Regions from separate parts of the Exiguobacterium sp. s80 genome, predicted to be linked through region 1. Evidence: predicted binding sites of a transcription regulator. Region 1 holds the regulator's gene; the other holds the start of a gene.

Region 1 (8,417 bases):
CTCGTACGACCGGCTTCTGCCGACACTGTTCGGTCAAGGATCGTTCAAAGAAGAGTTTGTTTTGTTCTCACTCCGCCTGCCGCGGATTTTAATCACGGTACTCGCCGGCATGGCACTCGCCTTATCCGGTGCGATTCTTCAGGGCATCACCCGCAACGAACTCGCAGATCCCGGCATCATCGGTATCAATACAGGTGCTGGTGTCGCCATCGCCGCCTTCTTCCTTTACTTCCCGGTCGATGTCGGTGCGTTCATCTATGGGTTACCGGTTGCTGCCTTCATCGGGGCATTGATCACAGCGATTGCCATTTATGCCTTATCGTATGACCGTGTCCGTGGCCTGCAACCGATTCGTCTGATTTTGACCGGGGTCGGATTCTCGATGGCGTTATCCGGCATCATGGTCGTCCTGATTTCATCCGCGCGCCGTGAGAAGGTCGACTTCATCGCCAAATGGCTCGCCGGGAACATCTGGGGAACGGACTGGACATTCGTCTACGCGTTATTGCCTTGGCTGCTTATTCTCGTACCGTTTACGTTTTATAAGGCAAACAAACTCAATCTGCTGGCGCTGAATGAACCGGTTGCGATCGGCGTCGGCGTCGCGATTGAAAAGGAGCGCATCCAACTGTTACTCGCCGCTGTCGCACTCGCTGCATCCGCCGTTTCTGTAACAGGCGGGATCGCCTTCATCGGTTTGATGGCGCCCCATATCGCGCGCGCCCTCGTCGGTCCAAGGCATCAACTGTTCTTACCGATCGCCGTTTTGATTGGCGGATGGTTACTCGTCCTCGCCGATACGATTGGTCGGAACATCGCTGACCCGCAAGGCATCCCGGCAGGAATCGTCGTTGCGATCATCGGTGCTCCTTACTTCATTTATTTGCTGTCAAAAAAATAACCTCTACATGATGCGGTCACAACTAAAAACGCAAGAAGTAGGCGAATCCGGAATCCGCCGCCTTCTTGCGTTTTTTTGTTGCTCTAAGATGACCAGTCAATATTTGATTCGTTTTTCTTCCCGTTCCGCCCGGATCAATTCCTGTTCTGATAAGTGTGTCGGATCGAGTCGTTTAATCCGTTTATCGACAATTCGGTCCAATGACAGCACCGTTAGGAAAAAGACAAGGAACGGTCCGATGTATTCGGGACGCGCTACGTAGGGCGTGATGATTTGCCCCAGGACGACGACCAGTACTTCGATGATACTGATCAATATATACGGTAGTCCGAGATGATCCCAGGCCTCAAGCCCGTCAAATCGCTTCTTGAAATAGCGGTACTTCAGGAATCGGACGATCCATTGATAGGACAACAAAGGGACTAACAAAAAATACTGAAACGATGATTCTGTCAGATGCCAATCGTCTGCTAAAAAGAGAAATACAAACAATACCAGTCCAAACAAGACCGTTTGAATGTAACGTGCCTGTTTTGAAAATCGGATATAATCCATTTTCCGCTCGCGTTGCATGCTCTCCATCGTCTGCCTCCTCGTTACATCCCGATTCCTTCGCCCGTCGGATGACGGTGTTCGATTCCTTTTCGGTTCGGTGTCTCAAGCAAATCCTTTTTATCGAGCTTCGCTACCGTCCGGTCCGTCCACTTTTGAAATTGCAGCATCCCTGAAATCCACAACATTAGCGGAAACAGATAGCCCCACTGTCCAAGGTGCGGGGCGACAACTGCGGCACCCGCAATAAAGACCGCTTCGAGTAAAGTGATCCCACCAAACATTAGACTGACTGGTCGCGCCTGTACCTTCGACCGAACTAACAGAACGGATTGGATCACTCGCTGCATGCCATTATAGGCGAGTAACGGCGTAAGAATCAAAAATCCAACTGCTGAATCCGTCAGGTGCCCGCTTCCGGAGAAGAACAGCACCGCAAAAAATACGCCCGCAATTACATACGTCCGGATTTGCCGGCTGATTTTTGTCCATTTTTGATACGTGCTTAAAGTGTTTCTCATCCGTTCACTCCTCTTGTGTGTTTCGCTTACTTACGGTAACTCTCAATCTCACGCATCGTGACGAATGCCGGATCCAGTTGTTTCGCTTTTTTGTTCAATCGGGACACAATCAAATAGGCGACGATGATCGACATAAGAAAGACCGTAAAAGAAATACCGGCGTATTGTGGAAAAACAGTCCCCACATAAAGTGGAAGGATCGGGATGAACGAACCGATCATCGACACACGTGCCACTTTCAAGACCGTCTTTTTATAGACGTCCTTCGCGAGGCGTTGCTTTAAAACCTGTAGGCGAATGACTTCTCTCACTGCAGCACCTAACGCCAGTAAAGAGAGTGCGAACGTTGTAAATAAACCCGTTTGTCGCAAGCTCGGGATGAACCAAAACAGGACTCCAATCAAAAGTAAGGGAATTAACACCCCCATCTGGACTTTCTTAATCGGCGCTGCCAACAGCTGGAGCCGTGTATGTTTTTCAATCAATGTACTCACCCTGTCACTCCTCCACTTCTTTAACATTCGCATGAATTTCTTTATCACTGACGAAGTCGGGATCGCCTGACCGGGCAATCTTTTTAAACAACCAGTCCGTAACGTAATAGACCGGTGCGAGGATGATCAGCATCCAAAGGGCAATTTTCCAGATCGACATCTCTTTCGTCTCAAGTATCACGGTGTACAGCGAACCGTACAAGACGAATTGAATCCCGAGCCACAGCAACGATTGGTTCGTCACTTGGTCGCTTGAGAGATAGCGCGCCAGGATTTTTCGTTTTTCGAGTCGAAACGGGAGATCAAACACGAGAAAGACAAGCGGTAACAGACTCAAGTACATGGTCGTGCTGAAGATTTCCGTAAACGTTCCTGCTGTCGCCATCAAGGCAGCGATGACCCAACTTTTATTCTGCAATTGATTTTTTTCGATATAAGCAACCGTCAACGCCTGTAATCGTTCCTCGCGGAGCGTTTGTTCCATCCTGAAATGCCCTCCCTCGTTTCAACTGTCTATACTGTCATATACTTACAGTTTACCAGTTATGTTTCAAAAAAAAAGAAACTTCCTTAAAAAAGGAGTTTCTAGGCTGAAACTTGAATGATGAGATAGATGACGCTATACGCAACAATTGCTAACGGAATCAGCGCGACACCAATCAACCAACCGTTCTTATCACGGATTCCGAGATACAGAACAAGACAGCCGACGATGAAGGCAATTAACGTCGTAAATGGATTCATAATGCTTCCCCCTCTTGATTACCTATTAAGAAATTTCCCATTCCCTCAAAAGGATAAACACAGAAAACGACTTCAATCGGTTCATCAACATCATCCAGGCTGTAAGCTTCTGTTTTGCCGCCACCACTATAACAAAAAACACCACTCGGCAAATGCCAAGTGATGTACATATGGAGACTATCGGGCTCGAACCGACGACCTTTTGGCTGCCAGCCAAACGCTCTCCCAGCTGAGCTAAGCCCCCTCATATTCTTGTAATCAGTATAAACCATATCGATTCACTTTTTCAATATAAAAAGAGCGCTTCCAAACAAAAATCTCTCCGTCGCCGAAACGACCGAGAGGAGACTGTTACTTATTCAACTCACGCATCAAATCCGCTTGTCTCTTAAGCTCCGCCTGTTGCTCAAGAATCAGTACTTTTTTGTACGTCCGGGCTGAAATCATGATGCTGATTTCATAGAGGACGAACAACGGTACCGAAATCATCAGATGTGACGTCACATCCGGTGGAGAGATTAAAGCCGCGATGACAAACAGCGCAAAGTACGCATATTTCCGATTTTTCCGCATGAACAATGGCGTCACGAGTCCAAGACGGGTCAAGAACATCGTCACGACCGGCAGTTGGAACAAGACACCGAACGGAATCGTCAGCCGGATTAAGAAACTGAAATAGTTTTCGACCCCGATGACTTGCTCGATGCCGAGCTCTTGCCCAAGTTCCGTCGATACTTTGAGTAGAAACGGAAGTAACCAAAAATAAGAGAACGCGATTCCGGACAAAAATAAGAAAAACGTGACCGGAATATACGTCAAGGTCGCTTTTTGTTCCTGTTCGAATAAACCGGGTCGGATGAACGCCCATAGCTGGTACATCCAAAATGGTGAAGCCAGGACGACCGCGATGATGAACGCTAAATTCAAGTACAACATCAGGGGATCGGCCACATTAAAGGCATTCAATCCGATGCCGAGCTCTTTCAGGTCCGACTGCAGAAAACGCACGAGCGGTCGGACGAGCGGAAAGGCCGCGGCGAACAAGACGACGACGATGATGAGTGACCAGACGATCCGCTTGCGCAACTCGTCTAGATGCGATGTCACACTCTGTTCTTGATCAATCGCCATAATTTAATCACTTCTCTTTCGATTCATCCTTGTTGTCTTTATCATCGTCCATGATGCCGTGTGTCGCACTCTTGAACTCTTTTAACGTCTGACCGGCAGCACGACCGAGCTCCGGTAATTTTTTCGGTCCGAAGATGATCAACGCGACGGCACCGATTAAAGCGATGCTCCCTGGTCCGATGAACGCGATGGTTGATGGAATAAGGTTTTCCATTATGATTTCACTCCTTCAGCTGATTGCGAATAATGCTTCATGAAATAAACTAGTGACTGCAACTCGATCGACAAATCGATGTGATGGACCCGAACATGGGCCGGTACGTTCAACCGCGCCGGTGTAAAGTTCAGGATTCCGGTCACACCATACTCAACTAACTCATCCGCTACTGACTGTGCGAACTGGGATGGGACCGTCAAGATGGCGACATCAACCTTGTTCGCTTCGATTTGCTCTTTCATGTCAGAGACATGATAGATAGGAACGTCTTGCGTCGTTGTTCCGACCTTGTTTTCGTCCGCATCAAACGCAACGACTATCCGAGTACTATTATTCTTTAAAAAGTTATAATTTGCAAACGCCGTTCCGAGATGTCCGACCCCGACAAGTGCCACATTCGTGACTTCATCCTGATTCAGTGTCTTTCGGAAAAACGTCAATAGATGTTGTACGTTGTAACCGTATCCTTTTTTCCCTAACGCCCCAAAGTAGGAAAAATCGCGGCGGATCGTCGCTGAATCGACTTTGACCGCTTCACTGAGCTCTGCTGAAGAGACGCGCAGCTTGCCTGAGTTATAAAGACTCTGAATGAAACGATAATATAACGGCAGTCGTTTCGCCGTCGCTTGTGGTATTTTTGTGTCTGGCCCATTCATACTGCAGTTCCCCCTTCGGCCACGTTCTGACGTGGCACCCAAATCAATGCAAAGAATTCTATTCTCTTTGATTGTAAACCACTTCACATAGACTAACAAATAATATATTCCACGGGACTCCTGCGTTTTTTTCATGATAGACTAAAGGGTGGAAGGATGGATGTTTTTATGATTCTCTTACAAGTGAACCAACTATCAAAATCATTCGGTGTTGAGCCGATTTTAGACAATATTAAACTCGAAGTGCAGGAGCGGGACCGGATTGCGCTCGTCGGACGAAATGGTGCCGGAAAATCAACACTTTTAAAAATCATCGCCGGAGAGCTCAGTCATGACTCTGGTGAGATCATGAAGAGTAAGGAAGTGAAAATCGGTTACCTCGCCCAGGACAGTGGTCTTGAGTCGAATGAAACGATTTGGAATGAAATGTTGACCGTGTTCGAGCATCTGCAAGAGCAGGAACGTTCGCTCCGTCGGATGGAGATTGAGATGGGAATGGACCATATCTTGAATGATGCTGTTGCTTACGACCGTCTGTTGAAAACATACGATCAGGCCCAACATGACTTCTCGGACGCCGGCGGTTACCAGTTCGAAGCCAACATCCGCTCCGTCCTGCACGGGATGCGTTTTTATCCGGACGATTATTCACGCCGGATCCAGACGCTATCCGGTGGACAACGGACGCGACTCGCACTGGCGAAGATGTTGCTCCAGGCACCTGAGCTGTTGATTCTTGACGAGCCGACGAACCACCTCGACATCGATACACTCTCTTGGCTCGAAAGTTACCTGGCTGGTTACCGTGGAGCGGTCTTGATCGTCTCCCATGACCGTTACTTCCTCGACCAGGTCGTCAACGTCGTCTATGAACTGTCACGGAACGTCTGCCGGAAGTTTACCGGCAACTACACGAAGTACTTGGAACAAAAGGCAGCACTGTATGAACAAGAGATGAAGCAGTTCGAACAGCAACAGGAAGACATCGCGAAGATGCAAGACTTCATCCAGCGTAACATCGCACGGGCGACGACGACGAAACGCGCACAAAGCGTCCGCAAACGTCTTGAAAAAGTCGACCGGATTGATCGTCCGGATGGGGATGAACGCAGCACCGTCCTGTCGTTCCCGATTGAAAAACAAAGTGGGAACGATGTGTTACAAGTCACGCAACTCGCGGTCGGCTATGAAGAAGCCGTCTCAAAAGGCATCACGTTCCGCTTACAACGCGGCGAATCCCTCGCGCTCGTTGGTCCGAACGGAATCGGAAAATCGACGTTACTGAAAGTTCTTGTCAACCGGATTAAACCGTTATTCGGTGAACATCGTTTCGGGACCGGCGTTTCCGTCGGCTACTACGATCAGGAGCAGGCCGAGCTCAACGACCGCAACCGGGTCATCGATGAAATTTGGAACGAGTGGCCGTTGATGCGGGAACAACAAGTCCGGTCCGTCCTCGGTCAATTCCTGTTCAGTGGTGATGATGTCTTCAAGCTCGTTCATGAATTATCCGGCGGCGAGCGCGGACGCCTCGCCCTCGCGAAGTTAAAATTACGCAAAACGAACGTCCTCATTCTCGATGAGCCGACCAATCACCTCGATCTTGATTCGAAGATGGTGCTTGAGAACGCACTTGTCGACTATGAAGGCACGCTCCTGTTCGTCTCCCACGACCGTTACTTCATCGACCGGGTTGCGACACGCGTCATCGAGATGAATCCGGACGGTGTGACGGATTATCTCGGCGACTACTCTTACTATATGGAGAAGAAGGCCGAGAAAGAAGAAATCGCCCGCCTCGAAGCAGAGGAAGAAAAAGCAATCAAAGTCGCTGCTTCGAAAAGCATCGACAAAGATGCGCAAAAAGAAGAACGAAAAAAGAAACAACAGCTCGAACAACTCGAACAAGACATCGAACGGCTGGAAACTCGATCAACTGAAATCGAACAACTGCTTTGCGAACCGGAAGTCTTCAACGATATTCCGAAGGCGACGGCGCTATCGGCAGAACGGGATCAGATTGATACGGACCTCCTCGAACTGATGGAACGATGGGAGAGTTTCCACTAATGCGCTCGAAAAGTTATGTCATCAACCTCGTTCAAGGGTTATTGTCCGGGGTGCTCTATTTCGTTCCGATGTATGCCGACTACGTGTCGGCCTTCATCCGGCCGGATGCCTTTAATGCCGTCGTCCTGTTGTTCATCCTCATCTCGTGCATGATCGGCCTCGTGATTAAGACGTGGAGTGGTCTCTTCATCAGCCTCTTATCCGGATTAATCTGTACGTTGCTGACGACCCAGATGTTCGTTGAACTGAATGACCCGTTAATCATCAGCTATTACGGAGCCGTTTCACCGCTCGTCGCCTTTTTGATCAGCTGTCTCGGCATTTGGGCACTGGCGATTCTCTTTTTTTTACTCGATGGTTTCCAGTACGAAAAACGTCACCATGCAGAGTAACTTCTTCAGTTGTCCGACATAAAAACGCACTTTTTCCCGTAGGAGTCAACGAAACGTGACGCTTTTTAGATTGCAGACGGTTTAGAGCGCAATCCGTCTCGAATCGCTTTTAAAGCGAAAAGCAATCGGTCGCGACCCTGCAGCTCTGCTGTAGCGGCGCGGAAGATTGCCGCTTTGAAGACGAGGCGAGACAGGGAAGCGTGAACTGACAGCATCCTCATGTAAAATTTTCGTGATTTATAAGAGTTTGGCTATACGCTGAAGGCACGTCCCGCGTTCGGGACGTGCCTTTTTGCTTCTAAAAAATACTAGTCCTACTCGTCGATCCGCCTTCAGCTCGTCGGTCGGGCAATCGTAAAGATGTCTCCGACTTTCGCATAGTCGTTACCTGCGAGACGGGCGATCGCTTTTAAACCATCCGGATCAATCCGGAACGACTCGACGAGTTCATCCGCGACGTGATACCGGACGATCTCCCCAATCAAGAGGTTGGCCCCTTCGAGTTCGAGATGATTCGTCAGCTTCAATTCAAAGCGGATCTTCGCTTCTGCGACAGCCGGAACATCGATCAAATCACTATCGACTAACGTCAAATTCGTCCGTTCGAGTTCACTTTCACCATATGCGAGTGGTGCCGCGGTTTCATTGACTGCCTCGACGATTTCTTCACTGACGATATGGATGACGTATTCCTGATTCAGCAAGATGTTTTTTGCGGTATCCTTTTGCCCTTGCTCCG
Region 2 (7,302 bases), on a different contig from region 1:
CATTCGACTATAGTAAAAGTATGGATGGTTGTAGACATAACTTGCACCTGACAACAAAAAACAGACCTGTGATGACTCGGAATAATAATGCGTATATGAAACCAGCTGCTCCCCGACCGCGATTGTTTCGTGACGGATATCCATTGAACTCCCCCTTTTTAATTTTCCTTACTTTACCATCGATACATTATAAGGTCCATTAAAATTCCATTTCCATTCTGTAGGAAAACGGTCACCTGGCACTGACGATTCTTTTGTACACTGAATCCATCACATATCCTCTGGAGGTGCAGAATGGATTCAAAACGAAATGATGGGGTGATTGCTGTCGGTCTCCTGTGCGTCGAAGCCGGTCTTTTTGGTTTCGGTCATGCGATGTCCGTTTCACCTGAAGTCAGTTCCGGTAACGGCAATCCGGCCATTTTATTGGCAATGCTGTTAATCTTCTTATTCGTCACCAGCGTCCGTTCCGTCATCCGTTTCCTGCACCGTCTTCAAGTCCGTCCACCCGGATTGACGATTTTGCTGCTGCTCAGCGGGAGTTCCGTGCTGTTCGGTTCAATCTATCAAATCCATCACTACCGGACGTACCGAGCTGACTTGATTGATCATTTGATGCATCGCGAAGGAGCGACACGTGATTTAGAATACATTCGTTCCATCACATCCGTCTTCGACATCCATATGAATGATCAGACTTTCAATAGTACGACTTTTTTCATCTTCACTTGTGCCATCCTCCTCGTTAGTAGCTCGTTCCTGCTCCTCCATCACTGGTGGCTCAACGTACCCCGTTAAACCACACGAAAAAACAGGATCCGCTGGCGCCGTTCGTGGCACAAGTGGACCCTGTTTGTTTAACGTGCGATTTGATCCGGCGTAAAGACGGATTGTTCGACTTGTTTTAATGCGTAGAAGGCACCTTGTCGGTTCATCAACTCATCATATGTTCCGACTTCGATGACTTGTCCCTGTTCCATGACGACGATTTGATCCATCTGTTCAAGGCCTGCGAGACGATGGCTGACGAGTAGCACGGTTGCGTCTGTCGCACGTGCGAACAGTTGACGTAAAATCATCTGTTCCGTCAAGGCATCGACGGACGATGTCGGTTCATCCAGCAAGTAAAGCGGTGCTTCGCGTAAGAAAATCCGGGCAATCGCGAGGCGTTGTTTTTCGCCTCCCGATAGATTTTCTCCTTTCTCGAGCACCTTGTCAGCCAGACTAAACGTCAAATCAACCTGCCGCAACGCCAATTCCATCGCTTCATCCGTCGCTTCCTCATGTGCGAGTTGCAAGTTTTCACGAATCGTTCCGTAAAAGAAATGATTCTGTTGCAGGACGACATTCGTTTGTCGCCACAAGGCTTCCGGATTGATTTCTTCTCCACGGACACCAGCAATCGTGATTCCGTCTGCTGGATACATTCGGAGCAACAGTTGGAGTAAGGTCGATTTTCCGGAGCCGCTCGCACCGACGATCGCCGTCTTCGAGCCACGAGGGAACGTCACGCTGACGTCACGGAGGACGGGCCGGACTTCACCCGGAAATGAAAACGTGACGTCCGTTGCCGTAAGCGTCGGGGCAGTGTCCAGTTCAAATGGAGGATATGTCGGCATGACTTCGTCCGTCACGACATCATCGAGCCGCCGTGCGGCATGGCGGCTATCTTCGAAGAAGCCAGGTAAAATCGCCATCGGTGCCGCATTTTCGAATACCGTCAGTGATGTCATGACGAGCAATGCAAGGAAGACACCGTCGAGTTGACCGTCCGCGACGAGGTAGGCACCCAGTCCGAGGACGAGCCACGAGATGACTAACGTCACCAGTGTATTGAGCGCCAGGTTCGAGACGGCATGTAGTCCGTTTCGCCGTTCTTCTGCGACATAACGAGCTGCGACTTCGTTCAGTTCCATCTCTTTGTTCGCGAGTTGCTGATAGATTTTTAAGTCACGGTAGCCTTGGAACAACTCTGTCACTTCCGTCGAGAGTTCCCCGCGCCGCGCGCGAACGGTCCGCGCGAAACGCTGTTCCCGGTAAGCGAACCAGCCCGGGATGATGAATCCCGTCAATAACAGTCCGAACACGAGGACGAGCGCGACGCTGAGTGAGAAGAAGCTGACAAAAAAGATCGTACACAGAAAGACGAGGACGAGAATGATCGGCGGATAGACGACACGTAAAAACGTGTTCTGCAGACTCTCGACATCGCCGACGATTCGCGCGAGTAAGTCACCGCTCCGGTACTTCGCGAAGATTCCCGGCGCAAGCGGTTCGAGCCGTTTGTAAAACGTCGTCCGTAAATCACTCAAAATCGTAAACGTTGCCCGGTGCGAGTAATAACGCTCCGCATACCGACTGACGGCACGCGTCAGGCTTGATATTTTTTGCAAGGCAATCAGTACAGCGAGTGTTTGAATCGGTGGCAACAGTGCCGCCTTCGAAATCAGGAAGCCGCTTGCTGCAAACAGACCCACCGCCGTGACGCCGGCAAGAACACCAAAGACAATCGAGAGGACGATATCCCGTTTCTGGTGCAGCATCAATCGAAAAATACCCATCAATTCCTTCATCGTGTTTCCTCCCCTCGTTGGACGGCACGCATCCGTGCGTATTCCGAATCCCGTGCGAGTAACGCCTCATGTATGCCTTGGTCGACGATCCGGCCGGCCTCTAAAATGACGATGTTGTCCGACTGTTCGATCGTATGCAGACGGTGTGCGACCGTGATGACGGTCGCCGTCCGTCCGAGTTCCTGGATTGCCTGCTGTAACAGGTGTTCCGTCTTGACGTCGAGTCCCGTCGTCGGTTCATCGAACAGGATGACGTTCGGTCGTTTTAAGAAGGCACGGGCGAGTGCGACCCGTTGTTTTTCGCCACCCGATAGACCGCGCCCCCCTTCACCGATTCCGGTGTCGAGCCCGTCCGGTAAACTCGCAATCAGTTCCCCGAGTCCTGCGGCAGCTGCCGCACGCTCGATGTCTGTCCGCGTCGCCTCCCGTAATTCACCAATGGCGATGTTGTCGGCGAGTGTCCCCGCATACAGGTAAGGATGCTGCGAGATATAGCTGAGCTGTTCAAACCAGCTCGTTTCCGTGATTTGTGCGCGTGGCTGACCATTCAGGAGCACTTCGCCGTTCTTTGGATCGGCCAGTCCCGCGAGTAACTGCAGGACGGTCGACTTCCCGGCACCACTTCGTCCGATCAAGGCGACTTTTTGGTACGGTTCGATGCGCAGCGTGACGTCGGTCAGTGCAAACCGCTCGTCCTGATACGTAAAGTCCACATTTTTTAATTCAATCCGCGGTGGTGTCGCGGACTTTAATTCAACCGTTCCGAACGTTACGCCCCGATCGTCTTGCGTCAGTTCAGACGCAATCTGTTTCGCCGCCGCAACACTGCCCCGTCCGGTATGGAACGCAGCCCCCATCTCTTTTAAGGCCAAATAATACTCCGGTGCAAGCACGAGCATCAAGAAGGCTGGAACAAAGGTGATGCTTTGGAAGAGAATCAACCGGAGACTGACCTCAAGGGCAATCATCCCCATGCTGAGCATCGAGATGAACTCCAGCATCAACGACGACAAGAAGGCAAGCTTCAGCACGGTCAAGGTCGCATCACGGAAGTCGAGACTGCTCCGTTCGATGACGTCCTGCTGTGCTTTCGCGCGACCAAACAACTTTAACGTCGTGATGCCTTGCAGCGTATCGAGAAAGGTTCCGGAGAACGCCGTCATCTTCTCGAGCTGCGTATCGGCACGTTTTTGCGTCATGATTCCGATGACGATGTAGAACAGTGGAATGAATGGTGCCGTGATCATCATAACGAGTCCCGTAATCCAGTCATAACTGAATGCTGCGATCAGTACCATCAAGGGAACGATCGACGTCTGGATGACTTTCGGCAAGTATTGGCTGTAATAGCTGTCCATCTCATCGACCGCGTCAAGCAACACACTGACCTTTTGTCCCGACTGTCCTTGCGACATCACTTCGACGGAACTCATCGTATACTTCGCGACGAGCGCCTGGCGAATGTCTTGTTTGACACGTGCCGCGAGAACCGTCCCGAGCCGCCCGTTCCAATACGTAACAGCGACCCGTAACATCAGCATGAGCAGTAAGATACCGAGTAGCGGAACAATTGCCGCAAAGGCGTCCCCTTGGAGAAAAATGCGGTCGACGATGATGACGATCAAGTACGATTGACCGATGACCGCAATCCCCATCAGGACAGCCGCCAGCATCAATTGCAACATGATCGTACGTGGAATCGAGATGATTCCTTTAAGTGGATTCATATAAAAACGCCCCTTCACAAATTGTGAACGACTTTTAGTGAATATTTTCACATATCGTACATTCAGTATACCGAATCCTTCGTTTAGTTGCCATGAGAATGCCGCTCCAAAGGTGTGACGGTTTTGTGAGAAGCGTTTTACTCGACAAAATTGCTAACACCCACTATTATGGATAATAGTTGTCCACGTTATACAGAAAGGGCGAATTACCATGCAAATGAAAACCGGAGTCGAACAATCCGTCTACGCGATGCTGTTACTGACCTTTTTGCCGGAGAAAGGACTTTTACCCGGTGAGTTCATCAGTCAGCAGCTCGGCGCTTCACCGACGTACTTTCAAAAACTATTGCGTAAACTCGTCAGTGCCGACCTCCTTCTGTCTGTCCCGGGGGTCAAAGGCGGTTTCCGACTGAATCAACCTTCCGATCGGATTCGTATCTTTGACGTCTACGAAGCCATCGAAGGAAAACAATCCCTTTATGCTTCAAGTGGTGTCTTTGAAGATTTGATGGGCATCAAAGAACAGAACGTCCGCCTCTTATCTAACTTGATGACGGAAGCGGAAGATGCTTGGCAATCGACCTTAAAACGTGAAACGATTGGATCGCTCCGACAGGAAATCGACAGGAACTGTCCCCCTGACCACTTAACGACATTGCAAGCCTTGATTGAACAACAAATGATTCGCAACTAAAAGGAGACTTACGCATGACTACACTTGACCGCTACTTTGAGTTATTTGACGCTTCCCGGACCGATGAACAGGCTTTTAGTGACCTCATTTCACTCTTTTCGGACGACATCACGTTCGTCTTGAGTGGACAGGAACAACACGGGATCGACGCCTGGAAAAAATTCGTCCGCCTGGTCTTCACTGCCAACCAGGACATCAAGCACATGTATGAAGCCTGGCTCCCGTCAGCAGATGGCGATACATTCGAGACACGCTGGGCCGTCTGCGGCAAGCGGGCTGACGGAGCGGTCTTCACGCAGGACGGGACGGATATCGCCCGCCTTGATGCAGACGGAAAAATCGTCTACCTCGCCAATGTGCCGGATGATGCGAAGATGTTTAACAATTACAACGACTAACCCAAAGAGACCGTTCCCCACTCGGAACGGTCTCTTTTTGAAGTCATCCGCTTATAAGTTTGCTGCTTCGAACGTGTCGCCGCCTTCAATCGTTCCGTTATCAAAACCTTTTTGGAACCAGCTTTTCCGTTGTTTCGATGTCCCGTGCGTAAAGCTTTCCGGCACGACGTATCCTTGACCTTTTTTCTGAAGGGTATCGTCACCGACGGCATTTGCAGCACCAAGCGCTTCTTCAAGGTCGCCTTCTTCCAACAAGTTCTCCCCTTGCGCGTGATGTGCCCACACGCCGGCATAATAATCTGCCTGCAGTTCGAACCGGACGAGGTATTTATTGAATTTCTCTTCGCTCATCTTTTGACGGAGCGGCATGATCTCATCTGACGTCCCGAGTAACGTCTGGACGTGATGACCGACTTCATGGGCAATGACGTAAGCCATCGCAAAGTCGCCAGGCGCCCCGTACTTAGTTTGTAATTCATCATAAAAACTTAAATCAATGTATAATTTCTGATCGCCCGGACAATAAAAAGGACCGACCGATTTTCCGGCTTGTCCACACGCTGAACTGACTTGGTCGGTATAAAGGACAAGTGTCGGTTCTTTGTATGTCATCCCGTCTTGTTTAAACTCCTTCGTCCAGACACGTTCCGTATCGGCGAGCACGACCGAGACAAAATCGGCGGCTTCTTTTTCTTTCGCTGTTTCTTGATAGCCTGAGTTCGTACCGCTCTCTGAACCGGATAAATCCCCCAGCAAATCAGCAGGATTCCCACCCATCAACGTCACGACGATCAAGATGATGATGCCAAGTCCACCTCCGACTCCAGCGATTCCTTTCCCGCCCATTCCCCGGCGGTCTTCTACGTTTGAACTTCGTTCTCTTCCTTTCCACTTCATGCGGCTTCCTCCTACCAATTTCGATGTTTTTATATACCCGTTCAGGCATTTATTCATGCCACGTTCTTTTAGAAAAATAATGGATGTGCAGCTAACTTTTTTTCCAGTCAACAAACACATGCGTGCAACCGATAGTCTTGATACCCCTACAAAAACAGAACTTTGTCTTTGTTTTAGTTTCAACTAGAAATCGGAGGAATTTTATTTTATGAAACGTCATCAACTCATGCTCAGCATCACGTCTCTTATCGTCGTTTTATCTTTAATCGTCCATGGACTCCACCGCTTCACAACGTTTGGAGAAGGCTACTCCCTTTTACAGGGAAAAGGACCAGCCGCGTCGTTCGCTACGTTGACGGTCGTCGCGCTGATTCCTGTCTTTTTTCTCTTCGCAGCTGTTATCCTGTACCGGCTTAATTCCCAAAGCAAACAGGTCGCCATCCTCTTGACACTGACGCTGACATTCGCAAGCATGTCAATCATCGCCGGTGGAGAGGGTCTCGTCGAATATCACTTCTCGATTTTCATGGTCCTGGCATTGATTGCCTATTTCCGGCGAATCGATTTAATTTTAATCAGCACGGTATTATTTGCGATTCAGCACTTTGCCGGATTCTTTTTTGCACCGACGCTACTGTGCGGAACGACCGGGTATCCGTTTAGTTTGTTGCTGATTCATGCTGTGTTCTTAGTTTTAACGAGCAGTGCCCTGATCATTCAAGTATTCGTTCAAAATCGTGAACGTCACGCGGCGCACGCAAGGGAAACGGAAGCAAACACGTTAATCACGAACGTCAGTCAACAAATCGAAGCACTGGTCGGTCATTTAAAAACGAATACGACACACTTGAAGCAAGCTGCTGCAAACTCAGTTGTCGTCACAGATCAGATCGCTACTGCCATCGAACCGATCGTCGACTCTGCCGACGGTCAATATCAATCGATGCAACATGGAACGAATCAGTTACAGCAAGTCAATCAAGCAATCGCGACGATTCAAACACAGATGGCGA

The links. Region 1 encodes Rex, which represses fermentation and respiration genes when NADH is low (regulators of the CRP and FNR family bind a similar motif). Its sites were predicted from a motif close to TTGTGAAATATTTCACAA; they were not measured.
Region 2: the regulator Rex is predicted to act here: its motif matches at 4,336-4,353, upstream of cydD (thiol reductant ABC exporter subunit CydD).

The regions. Positions count from the first base shown of each region.
Region 1 covers NZ_JACSMP010000009.1:115,555-123,971, forward strand. The annotation lists gene KNP94_RS13880 (FecCD family ABC transporter permease) at 1-901, shown strand, start outside; gene KNP94_RS13885 (hypothetical protein) at 998-1,483, opposite strand; gene KNP94_RS13890 (hypothetical protein) at 1,498-1,974, opposite strand; gene KNP94_RS13895 (hypothetical protein) at 2,001-2,468, opposite strand; gene KNP94_RS13900 (hypothetical protein) at 2,473-2,952, opposite strand; gene KNP94_RS13905 (hypothetical protein) at 3,054-3,212, opposite strand; tRNA gene KNP94_RS13910 (tRNA-Ala) at 3,384-3,456, opposite strand; gene tatC (twin-arginine translocase subunit TatC) at 3,564-4,343, opposite strand; gene KNP94_RS13920 (twin-arginine translocase TatA/TatE family subunit) at 4,351-4,557, opposite strand; gene KNP94_RS13925 (redox-sensing transcriptional repressor Rex) at 4,557-5,216, opposite strand; gene KNP94_RS13930 (ABC-F family ATP-binding cassette domain-containing protein) at 5,385-7,286, shown strand; gene KNP94_RS13935 (hypothetical protein) at 7,286-7,678, shown strand; gene KNP94_RS13940 (hypothetical protein) at 7,744-7,893, opposite strand; gene KNP94_RS13945 (flavin reductase family protein) at 8,011-8,417, opposite strand, start outside.
Region 2 covers NZ_JACSMP010000007.1:29,887-37,188, reverse strand. The annotation lists gene KNP94_RS12145 (cyclase) at 1-144, opposite strand, end outside; gene KNP94_RS12140 (hypothetical protein) at 295-798, shown strand; gene cydC (thiol reductant ABC exporter subunit CydC) at 858-2,573, opposite strand; gene cydD (thiol reductant ABC exporter subunit CydD) at 2,570-4,300, opposite strand; gene KNP94_RS12125 (Rrf2 family transcriptional regulator) at 4,512-4,994, shown strand; gene KNP94_RS12120 (nuclear transport factor 2 family protein) at 5,009-5,392, shown strand; gene ypfJ (KPN_02809 family neutral zinc metallopeptidase) at 5,444-6,289, opposite strand; gene KNP94_RS12110 (methyl-accepting chemotaxis protein) at 6,498-7,302, shown strand, end outside.